3 regions of the Streptomyces sp. LX-29 genome follow, and region 2 is predicted to be linked to each of the others. Evidence: riboswitches for the same ligand, from Rfam matches in the RefSeq annotation. Region 2 holds a riboswitch; each other region holds the start of a gene.

Region 1 (5,251 bases), 320 kb from region 2:
GGCTCGGTGGCCACGGGCCAGATGGTCGCCATGATCATCGGATCCGCGCTCACCCTCGGCTTCGCGGCCGTCGCCGCGCGCCTGGGTCACACCAGGGTGCGGGCGATCCTGATCGCGGTGGGGGTACTCGCCGCAACGGCGGCGATCTTCGCCCACAGCGCGATCATCCTGTTCGTGGCAATCGGCCTCGCCGTCTTCAGTGCCACCGGCGTCAACGCCACCCAGTCCATGACCGCGGCCTCCGCCGTCCCCGATTCCCAACGCCCCACCGGAATCGGCCTGTTCCAGCTCGCCTACCTCATGGGCGGAGCCCTCGGCCCGGCGCTCGCCACCCTGCTGGTCCTTGGCTGACACCTGCGTCGATGACAGTCACGTGGACGGTGACATCTCTATTCGGAGGTACCGGCCGCTCACACGGGCCGCGTCGCCCCCGTGAACGGCATCTGGTCCACCGGCGCCAGCCGGACCGCGGAGCCGGGGCGCGGGGCGTGGATCATCTGGCCGTCGCCGACGTAGAGGCCGACATGGCTGACGCCGGAGTAGAAGAAGACCAGGTCGCCGGGGGCGAGTTGGTCGCGGGAGACCCGCCGGCCGGCGCTGATCTGGGTGTAGGTGGTGCGCGGCAGGGCCACCCCGGCGGAGCGCCAGGCGGCCTGGGTGAGCCCCGAACAGTCGTAGCCCGAGGGGCCGGTGGCGCCCCAGACGTACGGCTTGCCCAGGGCGCCGTACGCGTAGGAGACGGCCTGCGCGGCCCGGCCGGAGGGGGCCGGGGCCGCCGCCGCGGGCCGCGCGGAGGCGGCCTGCTTCGTCGGCCGGGGCGCGGCCGCGGGCCGGGCCGGTGCGTCGGCCGCCGCGATCCGCGCCCGCTGTGCCGCCGTCAGCTGCCGTAACAGCCGTTCCGCGGCGGCCAGCTTGCCCTCGATCGTCCGCTTGTGGCGGGCCAGCGCGTCACGGGAGCGCCGGAGCTCGGCCAGTCGGCCGCCGGCCTCCGCGCGGGTCTGTCGGAGGCCGCGCAGCTGGCGCGCCACGCCGGCGGCGGCCGCGGCCTGCCGGCTGTCCGCGCGGTCGGCGAGCGAGGCGCGCTCCAGGTACTGGTCGGGGTCGGAGGAGAGGGCCAGTTGCAGCTCGGGGGCGACCGAGCCGGAGCGGTACTGCGCGGTGGCGGCGGAGCCCAACGCGTCACGGGAGGCGTTGAGCCGCTCCGCCTTGCGGGCGGCCTCGTCGCGCAGCTCGTCGTACCGGGCGCGGGCCGTGTCGGCCTTCTCCTTCGCGCCGTTGTACCGCTCGGTGGCCTCCTCGGCCTGCCGGTGGTACTCGTCGACCTTCGCCTTCACCTGCGCGGGGGAGAGCCGCGGCTGGGCCTGCGCGTCGGTGTCGGCTCCGGTCACGGCGCCGGCGACCCCGGCGAGGGCCAGGGCCGCGGCGGCGTGGGCCGAACCGCCGGGGAGCAGCCGCCGTCTGGGCTTCCGATGCGAGGCCACGACGTGATCACCATTCCTTCCGGGGTGACGGCGGCGCCCCTACGCAGCGTGACGAGGAGCGGGCCGGCGTCTGGAGGAGGACGCTAAGCCCGCGCGCGGGGCCAAGGCGGGGCGATGCGGGAGAGTGAATGGATTCGGCGGCTCGGCGACCGGAGCTGAGAGCTTGGGCGGCGGGTCGCCGCAGGTGAACGCGCGGGTCTGACCGAGGTTCCGAAGACGCCACGGTCGCGGGGCGCGCGATGGTATACGGGCACCGCCGCGAGCGGCACGGCACCCACGCGGCCTGCCGGCGCCCCGCCGCGGCTACGCTCCGAGGCCATGAACGTACTGATCAACGTCTTCGTCGGCCTCCACATCGTCGGCATCGCCGCCCTGCTCGGGGGCTTCCTCTCGCAGATGAAGGCGATGCGCGGGGGCGAGGCGCGGATGACCCCGGGCATGCTGCACGGCGCGCTCACCATGCTGATCACCGGCGTGGCCCTGGTCGGGCTCAACCAGGCCGACGACCAGCCGGTCAACAACCTCAAGATCGGGATCAAGATGGCGCTGCTGATCGTGATCCTCGCGCTGGTCTACGTGAAGCGGGACGAGGAGCGCGTCGCCACGCCCGTCTTCGGCCTGGTGGGGCTGCTGACCACGGCGAACGTCTTCATCGCGGTGCTGTGGACCTGAGCGGGCCGGGACCGGGGGCGCCGGTTCCGGTGCCCGCCGGTTCCCGCACCCGCCCGCCGCGGCGCCCCGGGATGACGCCGGGCGCCGCCGGCTAGGCCGGGCGCACGTTGCCGTAGATCGGCATCTCCGTGATCGGAGCGATCTTCACGACGTCGCCCGGCTTCGGCGCGTGGATCATCATTCCGTCGCCGATGTAGAGCCCCACATGGCTGATGTCGTCGTAGAAGAAGACCAGGTCACCCGGGATGAGCTCGGACGTCGCCACCCGCTGGCCGACCTTCACCTGGTCCCAGGTGGTGCGCGGCAGGGTGACCTCGGCGGACTTCCAGGCGGCCTGGGTGAGCCCCGAGCAGTCGTACGAGCCGGGGCCGGTCGCTCCCCAGACGTACGGCTTGCCGAGCTGGGCCCGGGCGAAGGCGATCGCCCGCTCCGCCTTGGTGGCGTGTGAGCCGGAGTCGCTCCCGGAGCCCGAGCCGGACCCGGTGTCGGTCCCGGTCCCGCTGTCGCCGCCGGCGTCCTGGTCGGGCGTGGGCTGCTGCCTGCGCCGCTCGGCCTCCTCGCGCTGCCGCTCCTTCTCCGCCAGTTCGGCGGCCTTGCGGCGGGCCTCCGCCTCCTTGCGCCTCTCGATCGCCGCCAGTCGCGCCTTCTCCTCGGCGGTCAGCCGCGACAGCAGCGTGCGGGCCTCCGCCAGCTTGCCCTGGACGGTCTCCTTCTTGGCCCGCAGCCGCTTCTGCGACTCGGACAGCCGGGTCAGGCTCCGGGCGGCCTCGGCGCGCTGGGTGGCCGCCTCCGCCGTCTGGACGCGGAAGTCGTCGACCGCCTCCTTCTGGCGGCCGGTGAGCCGGTCCATGAGGTGGCTCCGGTCGAAGAAGTCCTGCGGGTCGGAGGCGAGCAGCAGGGTCGCGGTGTTCGCCACCCCGCCGTGCCGGTACTGGGCCGCGGCGTACGCGCCCAGGACGCGCCGTGCCTCGTTGAGCTTCTCGGTGCGCCGCGCGGCGTCCTCGATCATGCGGTCCACGGTGGCGCGCTGCTTGTCCGCGCGCTCCTCGGCCGCGTTGTACTCCTGGGTGGCGGTGCCCGCCTCCCGGTAGAGCGTGTCGACCCGCTCCTTGACCTCCTCCATGGTCGGCTCGGGCGCGCGGGGCGCGGCCTGCGCGCTCGGGGCGGCCTGGGACAGCAGGGTGACCGAGGCGAGGGCGGCGGTGGTGACGCCGACGGCCGTCCGGCGGCCGGCGGGCGCGGACTGGATCCGGGCGGATATCCGGGGGCGCGGTTTGCGGTGCGACGCCAAGGAGGCGCCTCCTTCCGTGGACCGCCTACCGGGTTAGCTGTCGGGTTCGGGCGTCGGAAGGCTGCCCTACGGTCCGTACGGGCCGGTGTCGAGCGAGAGCACCGATGGCCGGTGGTCCGATACGGTCTGATTCACCCCGGTCCTGCGTGTGGGTCCCCGGCTCCGGGTGCCTGGTGGGGCAGGGCCGGACTCGACGGAGGCGGCCCGTGCCGGCGCGGTCGCCGACGGGCGGTGCGGGCCGCTTGGGCGAGCACGCTAGCCAACGCGCGGGGCTCCTGGGAAGCCTGGTGTTCGATTTGCCCCGACACCATTCCGTGACTTCGTCGGCCCGTTGTCGGTGCGGACGCCTAGACTCGTGTGGCGATGAGCAGCAGCCTCTTTGACGACAGCTTCCTGGCGGGCCTCGAACCTTCGGGCGAGGAGCCCCCGCCGCCGCCCGAGGACCCCGAGGACGTCGGGTACGCGGCCGCGGAGGAGGTGCCGCACGACCTGTTCGGCGACACTTTTAACGTGCCCGCACCGAGGGAGCCCAGGGACACCCACTACCGGGACGGCGCCCCCCGCCCCGCCGTCGACCCGGCGGCGCTCCTGGAAGGGCTCAACGAGCAGCAGAGGGCCGCCGTCGAGCACTCCGGCGGACCGCTGCTGATCGTCGCCGGCGCCGGCTCCGGCAAGACCCGGGTGCTGACCCATCGCATCGCCCATCTGCTCGGCACGCGCCGGGTGCACCCCGGCCAGATCCTGGCGATCACCTTCACCAACAAGGCCGCCGGCGAGATGAAGGAGCGCGTCGAGGACCTGGTCGGCCCGCGGGCGAGCGCCATGTGGGTGATGACCTTCCACAGCGCCTGCGTGCGCATCCTGCGCCGCGAGTCGAAGAAGCTCGGCTTCACCTCGTCCTTCTCGATCTACGACGCGGCCGACTCCAAGCGGCTGATGGCGCTGGTCTGCCGGGACCTCGACCTGGACCCCAAGCGCTTCCCGCCCAAGTCCTTCAGCGCGAAGGTCTCCAACCTCAAGAACGAGCTCATCGACGAGGAGACCTTCGCCGGCCAGGCCGCGGACGGCTTCGAGAAGACGCTCGCCCAGGCGTACGCGATGTACCAGTCGCGGCTGCGCGAGGCGAACGCGCTGGACTTCGACGACATCATCATGACGACGGTCAACCTGCTCCAGGCGTTCCCGGACGTCGCCGAGCACTACCGCCGTCGCTTCCGCCATGTGCTGGTCGACGAGTACCAGGACACCAACCACGCGCAGTACACACTGGTGCGCGAGCTGGTGGGCACCGACACCGAGGAGCTCCCCGCCGCCGAGCTGTGCGTGGTGGGCGACGCCGACCAGTCGATCTACGCCTTCCGCGGCGCCACCATCCGCAACATCCTCCAGTTCGAGGAGGACTACCCGCAGGCCAGGACGATCCTGCTGGAGCAGAACTACCGCTCCACCCAGACCATCCTGAACGCCGCCAACGCGGTCATCGAGCGGAACGAGAACCGCCGCCCCAAGAACCTGTGGACCGAGGCCGGCGCCGGGGCGACGATCACCGGCTATGTCGCGGACACCGAGCACGACGAAGCCCAGTTCGTCGCCGACGAGATCGACCGGCTGACCGACGACGGCCACGCCAAGGCCGGCGACGTCGCCGTCTTCTACCGCACCAACGCCCAGTCCCGCGTCTTCGAAGAGATCTTCATCCGGGTGGGCCTGCCCTACAAGGTCGTCGGCGGCGTGCGCTTCTACGAGCGCAAGGAGGTCCGGGACGTCCTGGCCTACCTGCGGGTGCTGGCCAACCCTGAGGACACCG
Region 2 (5,251 bases):
GAGATCGACGAGGCGCTGCTCGTCCGGTTGCGTGACGCCCTGATGCACCAGACCGAGCTGCGCTCGTGCCGTCAGTGCAACGAGCCGCGCGGGCCGCTCGGTTACAGCACGTACCGGCACATCTTCCTGCTGCCCGACGGCAGCAGCGTGATGCTGTGGGAGCTGGAGCACAACACCGGCGCCGAGGAGCGCCCGCTGTACGAGCTGTACGACGACGAGGGTGCGTTGCTGGCCGCGGAGCGCCGGGTGCACGAGCGGACCGGTGGCGGCCGGTGGGACGAGTTCGACTCCGTGCCGCTGTGGATCCCGGAGCAACTGCTCAACGGCGCACCGCCGATGACGACGTCCCGCGCCTACGTCGCCGACAACTCGCCCGACCACGCCCGCCGTGTGCTGCGCCGCGCGGAGAACCCGGACCGGCCGGGCGAGGACGTGGAGCGACTGCTCACCACCGCCTTCGCGCACGACATCGCGCTCGCCCCCAAGCCGCGCCGGCGGTCGGGCGGTCCCGACGGGACGTGGTGCCGCTTCTACGAGCACGCGTTCCTGCTCGCCGACGGCGACGAGATCAGCCTGTGGGAGCTGGAGCACAACCTGACCAGCGACGGGCGGCTGGTGTGCGAGGTCTACCTCGACGAGGTCGCCGCGGAGCTCGCGGCCGACCGGCACGCCCGCGCGCTCGGGGTGGAGCTGTGAGGGCCCCACGCGCTCGGGATGGAGCGGTGAGCGGCCGCGCTCGGGGTGGAGCCGTGAGCGGCCGCGCCTAGCCGCCGTCGAGCCGTCTGGCCGCTGTCGGGCCGTCTGGCCGTGGTCGTGTCGCCTGGCCGCCGTCGCGCGGTCTGGCCGCCGTCGGGCCGTCTGACCGTGCTCGTGTCGCCTGGCCGCCGTCGCGCGTCCTCGCGTCCTGTGTCCGTCGGCGGGCCCCGCGCCCGAGCGCCGAGCGCCCACGGCCTACGCCGGATGGCTGCTGTCGAGTCGCCCCGCGGGGCGCCAGCCGCGAGCCTTGTGGGAGCCGGCGGCGGGAGCGGTGGCGCCGCCCGACGACGAAGCGACGAAGGCGGCCCGGTGGCGGCGGATCGGCGGCGGGGAGTCGGCGACGGCGAGTCGGCGGCGGGTCCGAACCCCGGGTCTGTCTGACGGCGGCGGAGCGGTACGCGGGAGAAGCCGGTGCGGGTGCGAGGCGGCAGGGCCGCGGTGGCGGAAGGCGAGGTCTACGAGACCGCGCCCGCCCGCCGCTTCGCCACCTGGCTGCCGGCGGCACTGATCGTCGGCGGGATCGTCTTCGAGTTGGCCACGCCGCCTGCGTACACCGCCGTGCCCTTCCTCTCCGCCGCACCGCTCATCGCCGCCCCCTTCTCCACCCTGAGGGTGACGCTGGCGATCGCCGCGGCCTCGGTGGCGGCGGCCTTAGGGCTGATGGTGGTGCAGGGGCTGCGGCACGCGGGGGAGGCGCAGACGCTCACGGAGCTGGCCACGGCGTGCACCGTGGGGCTCCTCGCCATCGCGACCAACCGGATGATGCGGCGCAGCGAGCGGCGGCTGGCCTCCGCGCGGGTCATCGCCGAGGCGGCACAGCGCGCCGTGCTGCCCACGCCCGCCGCCCGTCTGGGCGGATTGCGCATCGCCGCGCGGTACCAGGCGGCGCAGGCCGAGGCGCGCATCGGCGGAGACCTGTACGCGGTGCAGGGGACGCCGTACGGCGCGCGCGTCCTCGTCGCCGACGTCCGGGGCAAGGGGCTGGCGGCGGTCGAGGCCGTGGTGATCGTCCTCGGGGCGTTCCGGGAGGCGGCGGAGCAGGAGGCGACGCTGGCGGGCGTGGCGGGGCGGCTGGACCGGGCGCTGCGCCGGGAGGCCGAGCGGCGGGCGAGCGTGGAGCTGCGCGAGGGGTTCGCCACGGCGGTGCTGGTGGAGATCCCGCCCGGCGAGGCCACGCTGCGCCTGCTGAACCGCGGTCACCCGGCCCCGTTGCTGCTCCGCGCGGACGGCGGCGCGGGCTACCTGGAACCGACGGCGCCGGCGCTGCCCCTGGGCATGACGGACCTGGGGGAGTGGCCGGACGTGGTGGACGAGCGACCGTTCCCGGCCAGGGCGACGCTGCTGCTCTTCACGGACGGGGTGACCGAGGCGCGGGACCGGCACGGCGAGTTCTACGAACCGGCGGAGCGGTTGCGCGGCCACACCTTCGCGGGGCCGGACGCCCTGCTGGACGCGCTGGTCGTGGATGTCGCGCGCCATGCGCGCGGGAGGACGGCGGACGACATGGCGGTGCTCGCCGTCCACCGGCAGTCGAGCGCGGAGGGGCCGCCGGCCGACTCCCGCGCGGAGCGGCCGGTGCCGGCTGACTCCCGCGCGGAGCGGCCGGCCGACCCCTGGCGACCGGGCCACCCGGCCGGCCTCGCACACCCGGCGGACCGGGCGAGCAGCGCCGATAGCGGAACGTAGTCGACCGCCGCCCCTGCGCATAACAATTGACGCACGATCAGCGGTGGCGGGTTTCCGCCGCGCGATCTTGGTGACTCAACTCTCCGGCAACTTGCTCAGATTTGCCGGAAAGTGACCGAATGTGGGGCGTCGATTCTGCACGGATTCCAGGGAACGGCTTGGAAACACGCCGGGCGGTCTATTAACGTTCGATAACGCAGCGCGGTCGTCACAGCCGCCGCAAGAGGCGGCACCGTGCGCCGTCGCCGAATCCCGCACGCACAGCAGCGCGAGCACCAACAGCATCACCGCAGCACCTAGGGAACCGGGGAACCACCATCCTTGGGGTGAATCGGGCGCTTCCTCGGAGGAGCCCGTAGGAGACCTTCCTGCTCCGAACCCGTCAGCTAACCCGGTAGGCGAGACGGAAGGAAAGGAGTACGCCCCCGTGGCGTCCAACAGGTCTGCCTTCGACGAGGCGCCGTACAGCCCCTCCGGTGTTTCCGGCGCCCCCTACGGTCCGGGTGTCCTTCCCGGCCCGGGTGGTGGTCCGACCTCGACCATGGCCCCCGCTCGCGCTGTCCCCTCGGCCGCCTCCGCGATGCCCTCGGGCCCCGCCACATCCGGCGCCCCCACCATCGCCAGCCCCGTCGTGGCCCCTCCGCACGATGCCTTCGGGCCCGAGGACGAGGACGGGGAGGAGTGGAATCCCACGGCGGACTCCATAGCCCCGGTCCGCGGCCGGCACCGGGTGGTCAAGCAGCGCGGCGGCGGCATGGCGCGCAGCGGCGCGGTGCTCGGCGTCGGTGTCATCGCGGCGGTGGGCGCGGGCGGCATGGCGACCGCCAAGGACCGACCCAACCCGCCGATCTCCATGCCCGACCTGGGGCAGGTCGCCGACGAGGTGCAGGGCGTGCTCCCGGAGGCGAGGGAGCTGCCCGGTGCCACGCGGCTCGTCTCCGACGCGGTCGGCCCGGGCAACGTCGCCTCCGCACCGGGCGCGCCCGCGGCCGCGGCCCCGCTCTCCACGGCCGGTCTGACCGCCGAGGACGCGGCGAACGGCGCCACCGACGCCGGCGAGGCGCTGCGCGCCCGCATCATGCAGCAGGCCGAGTATCAGCAGAACGCGGCCGACGACGCCCAGCGCGAGGCCGCCGCGCGAGCCGCCGCCGAGCAGGCCGCCAAGGCGGCCGCGGCCCAGGCCAAGGCCGAGGCCGACGAGGCGAAGAAGGCCGCCGAGGCCGAGGCCGAGCGCAAGGCGGAGGAGGCCGCACGCAAGGCCGAGGCCGAGCGGAAGGCGGAGGCCGCGGCCAAGGCGAAGGCCGAAGCGGAGGCAGAGGCTGAGGCGGACGCGGAGGCGGACGCGGGGTCGGAATCCGGCTCCGGAGGCGACAGCGGGACCAGCGCCGGCGCGTATGCCCTCCCGGTCGCCTCCTACACCCTCACCTCCACCTTCGGCCAGGCCGGCGACCTGTGGTCCGCCGACCACACGGGGCAGGACTTCGCCGCTCCCACCGGCACCCCGGTCAAGGCGGTCCACGGGGGCACGATCACCTCCGCCGGCTGGGCCGGCGCCTACGGCTACCGCATCGTCCTCACGCTCCCCGACGGCACCGAGATCTGGTACTGCCACCTGTCATCCATGGTCAAGACCTCGGGCACGGTGTCCACCGGCGACGTCATCGGCCGCGTCGGCGCCACCGGCAACGTGACCGGTCCCCACCTCCACCTGGAGGTCCGCCCGGGCGGCGGCTCCCCGGTCGATCCCCTGGCGTGGCTGCGCCAGCACGGCCTGAACCCGTGACCACGACAGCCGTGATCACACCACCCGTGACCGCACCCGCGAGCACGACACCGTGACCGCACTCGCGAGCTCGACACGCGTGAGCACGCCGGCCTGAACCCGAGGCCAGCCTCTCCCCCCACAGCCCCGATACGCCGGCGGCTCTGGCGCTCTCTCCCCCCTTGACGCCAGGGCCGCCGGTTCGTTTTCCCGCGCTCTCGGGAGCCCGGGTGCGGCGCGCGCCGCGACGGCGAGCGGGCCGACCCCTGTGGCACCAGCGCCGCGGGGTCACCGGGCCCGGGTCACGGAGCCCGGGTCACGTGGCCACGGGCGCGGGGTGTCGGCGGTGCTCAGCCGGCGCGGCGGTCGGCGGCCGCCCAGGAGGCGAGGGCGACCCCGCCCGCCACGGCGGCGACGGCCGGCCAGGCGCCGATCTTCTTGGCCAGCGGGTGGGAGCCCGCGAACGCGGCCACATACAGCCCGCTCAGGGCCGCCGCGGTTCCGGCACCGCCCCGCTCCTTCCAGCCCCGCGCCGCCGCGACCCCCGCTGCGGCCAGCACCACACCGCCCAGGGGCCGCCTCTTCGTCCACCGGGCGACCCCGTAGCCGCCCACGAGACCGCCCGCGGCCACCACGCCTGTCGGAACCCCAGCCATAGCCACACCTTCCACATGTGCCGATCCGGATCCTCTCGGGACCATTCGACAACACCGGTCGTCCCGAACGCCCCACGGGCCCGTCACGGTCCCGCCCCGGTCCGGAGAGAGCGGACCGTCGGGCTCAGTCGAGGGCGCTGAGCTTCTTCCACTCCTCGTAGGAGAGGTTCCAGTCGCCGTAGCCGTTGCCGGTGGCGACGGTCTCCCGAGTGGAGCCGGTGACCTCGATGATGTCGCCGGGGGTGGCGCGGTCGTAGAAGCTCTTGCCGTCCGCTTCCGACATGCCTATGCAGCCGTGGCTCATGTTGACACGGCCGAAGTAGCCCTTGCCCTCGTTCCAGGGGGCGGCGTGGGCGTAGGTGCCGGAGGTGGTCAGATGGACCGCCCAGGG
Region 3 (5,251 bases), 1.9 Mb from region 2:
AGGCCCTGGGCCACCACTTCCTGGCCGATACCGTCACCGGGGATCACTGCGAGGCGAATGCTGCGAGACATACCGGGACCCTACTCCGCGTCCCAATGATTGACACGCATCGTCCGCCATTCGGACAGTCGGTCGAGGCGTGGAAGGCCGATGCCGGCCCGTACGAGCTCCGTTCACCCGCCGTACGGCTGGAGGTCGGCGGCCCCTGGGACCTTTCGACGCATGGACACACCACGCACCGGCATCCCCCGGCAGCTCGCGGACCGTATGTCGATGGCCGAGCAGCACGCCTACCTGCGCGCCAGGTTCTCCCGGCGGCGGGTGCTGCGCACCGGTGCGGCCGGAGCGGGGGCCATGGCCGGCGCGGTGGCGCTGGGCGGGGCCGCGTGCGGCGCGGAGCGGCCGGCCCCCGCGCCGACACGGGTCCGCTCCGTCGCGGTGGGCGGGGTCGACGGCTCGCTGGTGGCCCCGTTCGGGCGCCACCTGGCGTTCGGCGCCGATCCCCGCACCCAGATGCGGATCTCCTGGCAGGTGCCCCTGGCGGTGCGGAAGCCGTACGTCCGCGTCGGTCTCAAGCCCTGGGAGCTGAGTCGCAGGATCGAGGCGGAGGTACGGCGGCTGCACACCCCGCCGCTCAGCGACCGGCTCCCGGCGGTGGAGCAGTACTACCTGCACGCCGCGCTGGACGGGCTGCGCCCGGGTGTCACCTACTACTACGGCGTCGGCCACGACGGCTCCGACCCGGCCGACCCGCGCCGCTTCTCCTCCCTCGGTACCTTCCGCACCGCCCCCGCCCAGGCCGAGAGGTTCGTTTTCACCGCCTTCGGCGACCAGGGCATCAGCTATGACGCGCTCGCCAACGACCAGCTGATCCTGGGTCAGAACCCGTCCTTCCATCTGCACGCCGGCGACATCTGCTACGCGGACTCCTCCGGGCAGGGCGGGACCGACGACACCTATGACGCGCGGCTCTGGGACCAGTTCCTGGCACAGACCGAGTCGGTGGCCGCACGGGTCCCGTGGATGGTCACGACCGGCAACCACGACATGGAGGCGTGGTACTCCCCGGACGGCTACGGCGGTCAGCTGGCCCGCTGGTCACTGCCCGAGAACGGCCCCGACCCGCGCACGGCGCCCGGCGTCTACTCCTTCGTCTACGGGAACGTGGCCGTGGTGGCGCTGGACGCCAACGACGTCTCGCACGAGATCCCCGCCAACCGGGGGTACACCGAGGGGAGGCAGACCCGCTGGCTGGACCGCCGGCTGGGGGAGCTGCGGAAGACCCCCGGCGTCGACTTCATCGTGGTCTTCTTCCACCACTGCGCGTACTCCACCACCAGCGCGCACGCCTCGGACGGCGGCGTCCGCGACGCCTGGGTGCCGCTCTTCGAGAAGCACGGGGTGGACCTGGTGGTCAACGGACACAACCACGTCTACGAGCGGACCGACGCCATTCGGCGTGGCGGGGAGTCCCGTCCGGTGCCGATCGGTGGGGAGACCGACCCCACGCGCGACGGGATCGTCTACGCCACCGCGGGCGGCGCCGGCGCCCGGCTGTACTCCTTCCCGGTCCCCGACAGCTACGAGGGACACGAGAAGGACCTGGACCACGTGGACACCTACCACTGGACCAGGGGTCGGCAGAAGAGCCCGGAACAGGTGGAGTGGTCGCGGGTCCGCTACACCGGCTTCTCGTTCCTCGCGGTGGAGGTCGATCCGGGCGGGCGCGCCCCGCGGATGAGGGTCACCACGCTCGCGGAGTCGGGCGAGCGGGTCGACCACTTCACGATCACCCGCCCGCGCCGCGTCCGACCTCAGTGACCGGTGGCGCCGCCGTTGTCGCGGCGGTCGAGCGCCCGCTGCAGCGCGGCGGCGGCGTTCTTCCGGTCGGCGTCGAGGTGGTCGGTCTTGCGGCGGACGGTGTGGCGGGCGCGGCGGACGGCGGTCTCGGCCATGGTCACGTCTCCTCTTGCTGTTGAGAGCCCCGAGAAGGTGGATATGAAGCCGTGAGGGGCGGGGGCCGGGTGCGGCAGGGGTCACCTGCGCCAGCACCGGGCCGCATCCGCCGTCGCTGGATGGAGCGACATGTTCGGCTGACACCAACGTAAGCCAGCGGAGCCGGGCTGTCTGCACAATTAGTCGGACGTCCTACTATCTGAGACGTGGAGTTCCGCCGGGGGCGGGGCCGGATGCGGTGCCCCGGTCGGGCGGCGACCCACCGGGGCGGGTGCGCCCAGGGGCCTGATCTCTGTCGGACGGCTCGACTGTCCGGGTGGCCCGCCTGTCCGGGTGGCCCGCCTGTCCGGGTGGCACCGCGGCCGGGTGGCCGGGGCGCCGGGCGGCCGGACGGCTCGAAGCGTGTCGTTGCCGTGGGTTCCGCGCGCCTCCGCGTCGGGGCGCGGCGCGCGGAGTCGTCGCCCATGCCCGACCGGCGGGTTCCACCGGGCGGCCCCGCGGTGCGCCACGCAGCCGGCTGCCGCCGGGCGCCCCCTGTCGAGCGCCCCCGACGAGCGCCCGAGGACGCGTCGGAGCGCCGCCGCGATGGCCACCGCCTCGGTGCTGGCGGGCCCCTTTCATCCCCGGCGCGAGCGTGCCGGGCGTCGCGGCTGACGCCCCGCCAACCGCCATCTCGGCTTGACCGATGACGACCCGTTGTGCGCCGGGCCCGGTTCCCAGGTCACGGGCGGGTTACGGGCGGTCCGTCGACGCCCGCTCAGTCACCGTAAAAATCCCCCTACTTCCGTCATGACGGGCGTGGCGCGCCCGGCGTGCTAAGCCGTGAATAAGTTCACAAGTGATCGTTTCAGCTCGGTATTCCGGCCGTTCATGACGCAGTATCCATAACCGTTGTTCAGTCCCCGTCATCCCGACGGGGCGATCCGGGCGGACGCCGAGTCCTGCCACCGCTCGGATCCACGCTCGGAACCACGAGTTCGGCAGGAGCGGGAGACCCAAGCACGACGGGCCACGAAACCGGTGGCCCTTGGGGTGAAGCCACGCATGTGGCCGGGCAACTTTGTCAGCCCGAACCCGACAGGTCATCTTTCGTAGGCGGATGACGAAGGGCTTTTGCATGTCCACGCGTTCTCCGCGTACTCGCATACCCGCGCTCATCTCCAAGGCCGGGGCGACCTGTGCCCTCACCACCGCGGCTGTCGCCGCGACCGCCCTCGTGCCCGTCATGTCGGCCGAGGCCCAGGCGGCCACCCAGGCCAAGCCGGCACCGGCCAAGACGGCGTTGAAGGTCGCCGCCTCGAAGAAGGGGGCTCCCTACCGCTGGGGCGCCACGGGGCCGAACGCCTTCGACTGCTCGGGGCTCACCCAGTACTCGTACAAGAAGGCCGGCAAGAAGCTGCCGCGCACGGCGGCCTCGCAGTACAACAAGACCCGGCACATCTCCAGGGGCTCCCGCAAGGCGGGTGACCTGGTGTTCTTCCACTCCGGCTCGAACGTCTACCACGTGGGCATCTACGCCGGTAAGGGCAAGATCTGGCACTCTCCGAAGCCCGGCAAGTCGGTGCGGCTGGAGAAGATCTGGACCAGCCAGGTCTGGTACGGCCGGGTCAGGTAGACCAAGGAGGTCAGGCCAGACGCACATCTCCCTTGCGGTGCGGCGGCGCCGCAATGGAAACCGCCCCCCTGCCGGCGTGAGGACCGGCAGGGGGGCGGTGTCTTGGGACGGACGTGCCGTCAGCCGTCAAGGGCTCAGCCCATGTGCGGGTAGCGGTAGTCCGTCGGCGGGACCAGCGTCTCCTTGATGGCGCGGGTCAGGGTCCAGCGCATCAGGTTCTGCGGGGCGCCCGCCTTGTCGTTGGTGCCGGAGGCACGGCCGCCGCCGAAGGGCTGCTGGCCGACGACGGCGCCGGTCGACTTGTCGTTGATGTAGAAGTTGCCCGCGGCGAAGCGGAGCTTCTCCATCGTGTACGCGGCGGCGGCGCGGTCGTTGGCGATGACCGCGCCGGTCAGGGCGTAGTCCGAGACCGACTCCATCTGGGTCAGCATCTCGTCGTACTTCTCGTCCGAGCTGTCGTCGTACACGTACACCGCGAGGATCGGGCCGAAGTACTCCGCCTTGAAGACCTCGTTCTCCGGGTCCGTGCACTCGATGACGGTCGGGCGCACGAAGTAGCCCACCGAGTCGTCGTAGCTGCCGCCGGCGATGATCGTGCAGCTCGGGTCGGCGGCGGCGCGGTCGATCGCGGCCTTGTTCTTGGCGAAGGCGCGGTCGTCGATGACGGCACCGATGAAGTGCGACAGTTCGGTGACGTCACCCATGGTGATGCCGTCGACCTCGGCCGCGAACTCCTCCTTGAAGCCGTCGTTCCAGATGGAGGCCGGGATGTACGCGCGCGAGGACGCGGAGCACTTCTGGCCCTGGAACTCGAAGGAGCCGCGGGTCAGCGCGGTCTTCAGCGCGGCGCGGTCGGCGCTCGGGTGCGCCACCACGAAGTCCTTGCCGCCCGTCTCGCCGACGATGCGCGGGTAGGAGCGGTACTTCTCGATGTTGTTGCCGACCGTCTTCCACAGGTGCTGGAAGGTCTTGGTCGAGCCGGTGAAGTGGATGCCCGCCAGGTCGCGGTGGTTCAGGGCCACCTCGGAGACGGCCAGGCCGTCGCCCGTCACCAGGTTGATGACGCCCTTCGGCAGGCCGGCCTCCTCCAGGAGCTGCATGAGCAGCACGGCGGAGTGCGTCTGCGTCGGGGACGGCTTCCACACGACCACGTTGCCCATCAGGGCCGGGGCGGTCGGCAGGTTGCCCGCGATCGCGGTGAAGTTGAAGGGGGTGATCGCGTAGACGAAGCCCTCCAGCGGGCGGTGGTCCATGCGGTTCCACACGCCCGGCGCGTTGGCCGGGGGCTGCTCGGCCAGGATCTGGCGGGCGTACGCGACGTTGAAGCGCCAGAAGTCGACGAGCTCGCAGGGGGTGTCGATCTCGGCCTGCTGGGCGGTCTTGGACTGGCCCAGCATGGTCGAGGCGGCCATCGTCTCGCGCCAGGGGCCGGCCAGCAGCTCGGCGGCGCGCAGGATGATCGCCGCGCGGTCGTCGAAGGAGGTCGCGCGCCAGGCCGGGGCGGCGGCCAGGGCGGCGTCGACGGCGTCCCGGGCGTCGGCCTCGGTGGCGTTGGCGTAGGTGCCGAGCACCGCGGAGTGGTTGTGCGGCTGCACCACGTCGAAGCGCTCACCGCCGCCCATCCGCTTCACGCCGCCGATGGTCATCGGCAGCTCGATCGGGTTCTGGCTCAGCTCCTTG

Evidence for each region. A riboswitch is a leader RNA that binds a small molecule or an ion and turns the genes downstream of it on or off. The one in region 2 is predicted to bind cyclic di-AMP.
Region 1: linked by a shared signal. The riboswitch ahead of LRS74_RS19205 (C40 family peptidase) and the one ahead of LRS74_RS17810 (M23 family metallopeptidase) in region 2 are both predicted to bind cyclic di-AMP.
Region 3: linked by a shared signal. The riboswitch ahead of LRS74_RS09410 (C40 family peptidase) and the one ahead of LRS74_RS17810 (M23 family metallopeptidase) in region 2 are both predicted to bind cyclic di-AMP.

What each region holds. Positions count from the first base shown of each region.
Region 1 covers NZ_CP089746.1:4,448,054-4,453,304, forward strand. The annotation lists gene LRS74_RS19190 (MFS transporter) at 1-351, shown strand, start outside; gene LRS74_RS19195 (C40 family peptidase) at 411-1,481, opposite strand; gene LRS74_RS19200 (hypothetical protein) at 1,800-2,153, shown strand; gene LRS74_RS19205 (C40 family peptidase) at 2,245-3,444, opposite strand; cyclic di-AMP (ydaO/yuaA leader) riboswitch at 3,451-3,635, opposite strand; gene pcrA (DNA helicase PcrA) at 3,808-5,251, shown strand, end outside.
Region 2 covers NZ_CP089746.1:4,124,796-4,130,046, forward strand. The annotation lists gene LRS74_RS17800 (DUF6227 family protein) at 1-696, shown strand, start outside; gene LRS74_RS17805 (PP2C family protein-serine/threonine phosphatase) at 1,174-2,442, shown strand; cyclic di-AMP (ydaO/yuaA leader) riboswitch at 2,718-2,858, shown strand; gene LRS74_RS17810 (M23 family metallopeptidase) at 2,870-4,225, shown strand; gene LRS74_RS17815 (hypothetical protein) at 4,555-4,860, opposite strand; gene LRS74_RS17820 (Ig-like domain-containing protein) at 4,985-5,251, opposite strand, start outside.
Region 3 covers NZ_CP089746.1:2,222,233-2,227,483, reverse strand. The annotation lists gene LRS74_RS09425 (3-isopropylmalate dehydrogenase) at 1-71, opposite strand, end outside; gene LRS74_RS09420 (metallophosphoesterase family protein) at 223-1,821, shown strand; gene LRS74_RS09415 (hypothetical protein) at 1,815-1,955, opposite strand; cyclic di-AMP (ydaO/yuaA leader) riboswitch at 2,907-3,070, shown strand; gene LRS74_RS09410 (C40 family peptidase) at 3,074-3,571, shown strand; gene pruA (L-glutamate gamma-semialdehyde dehydrogenase) at 3,706-5,251, opposite strand, start outside.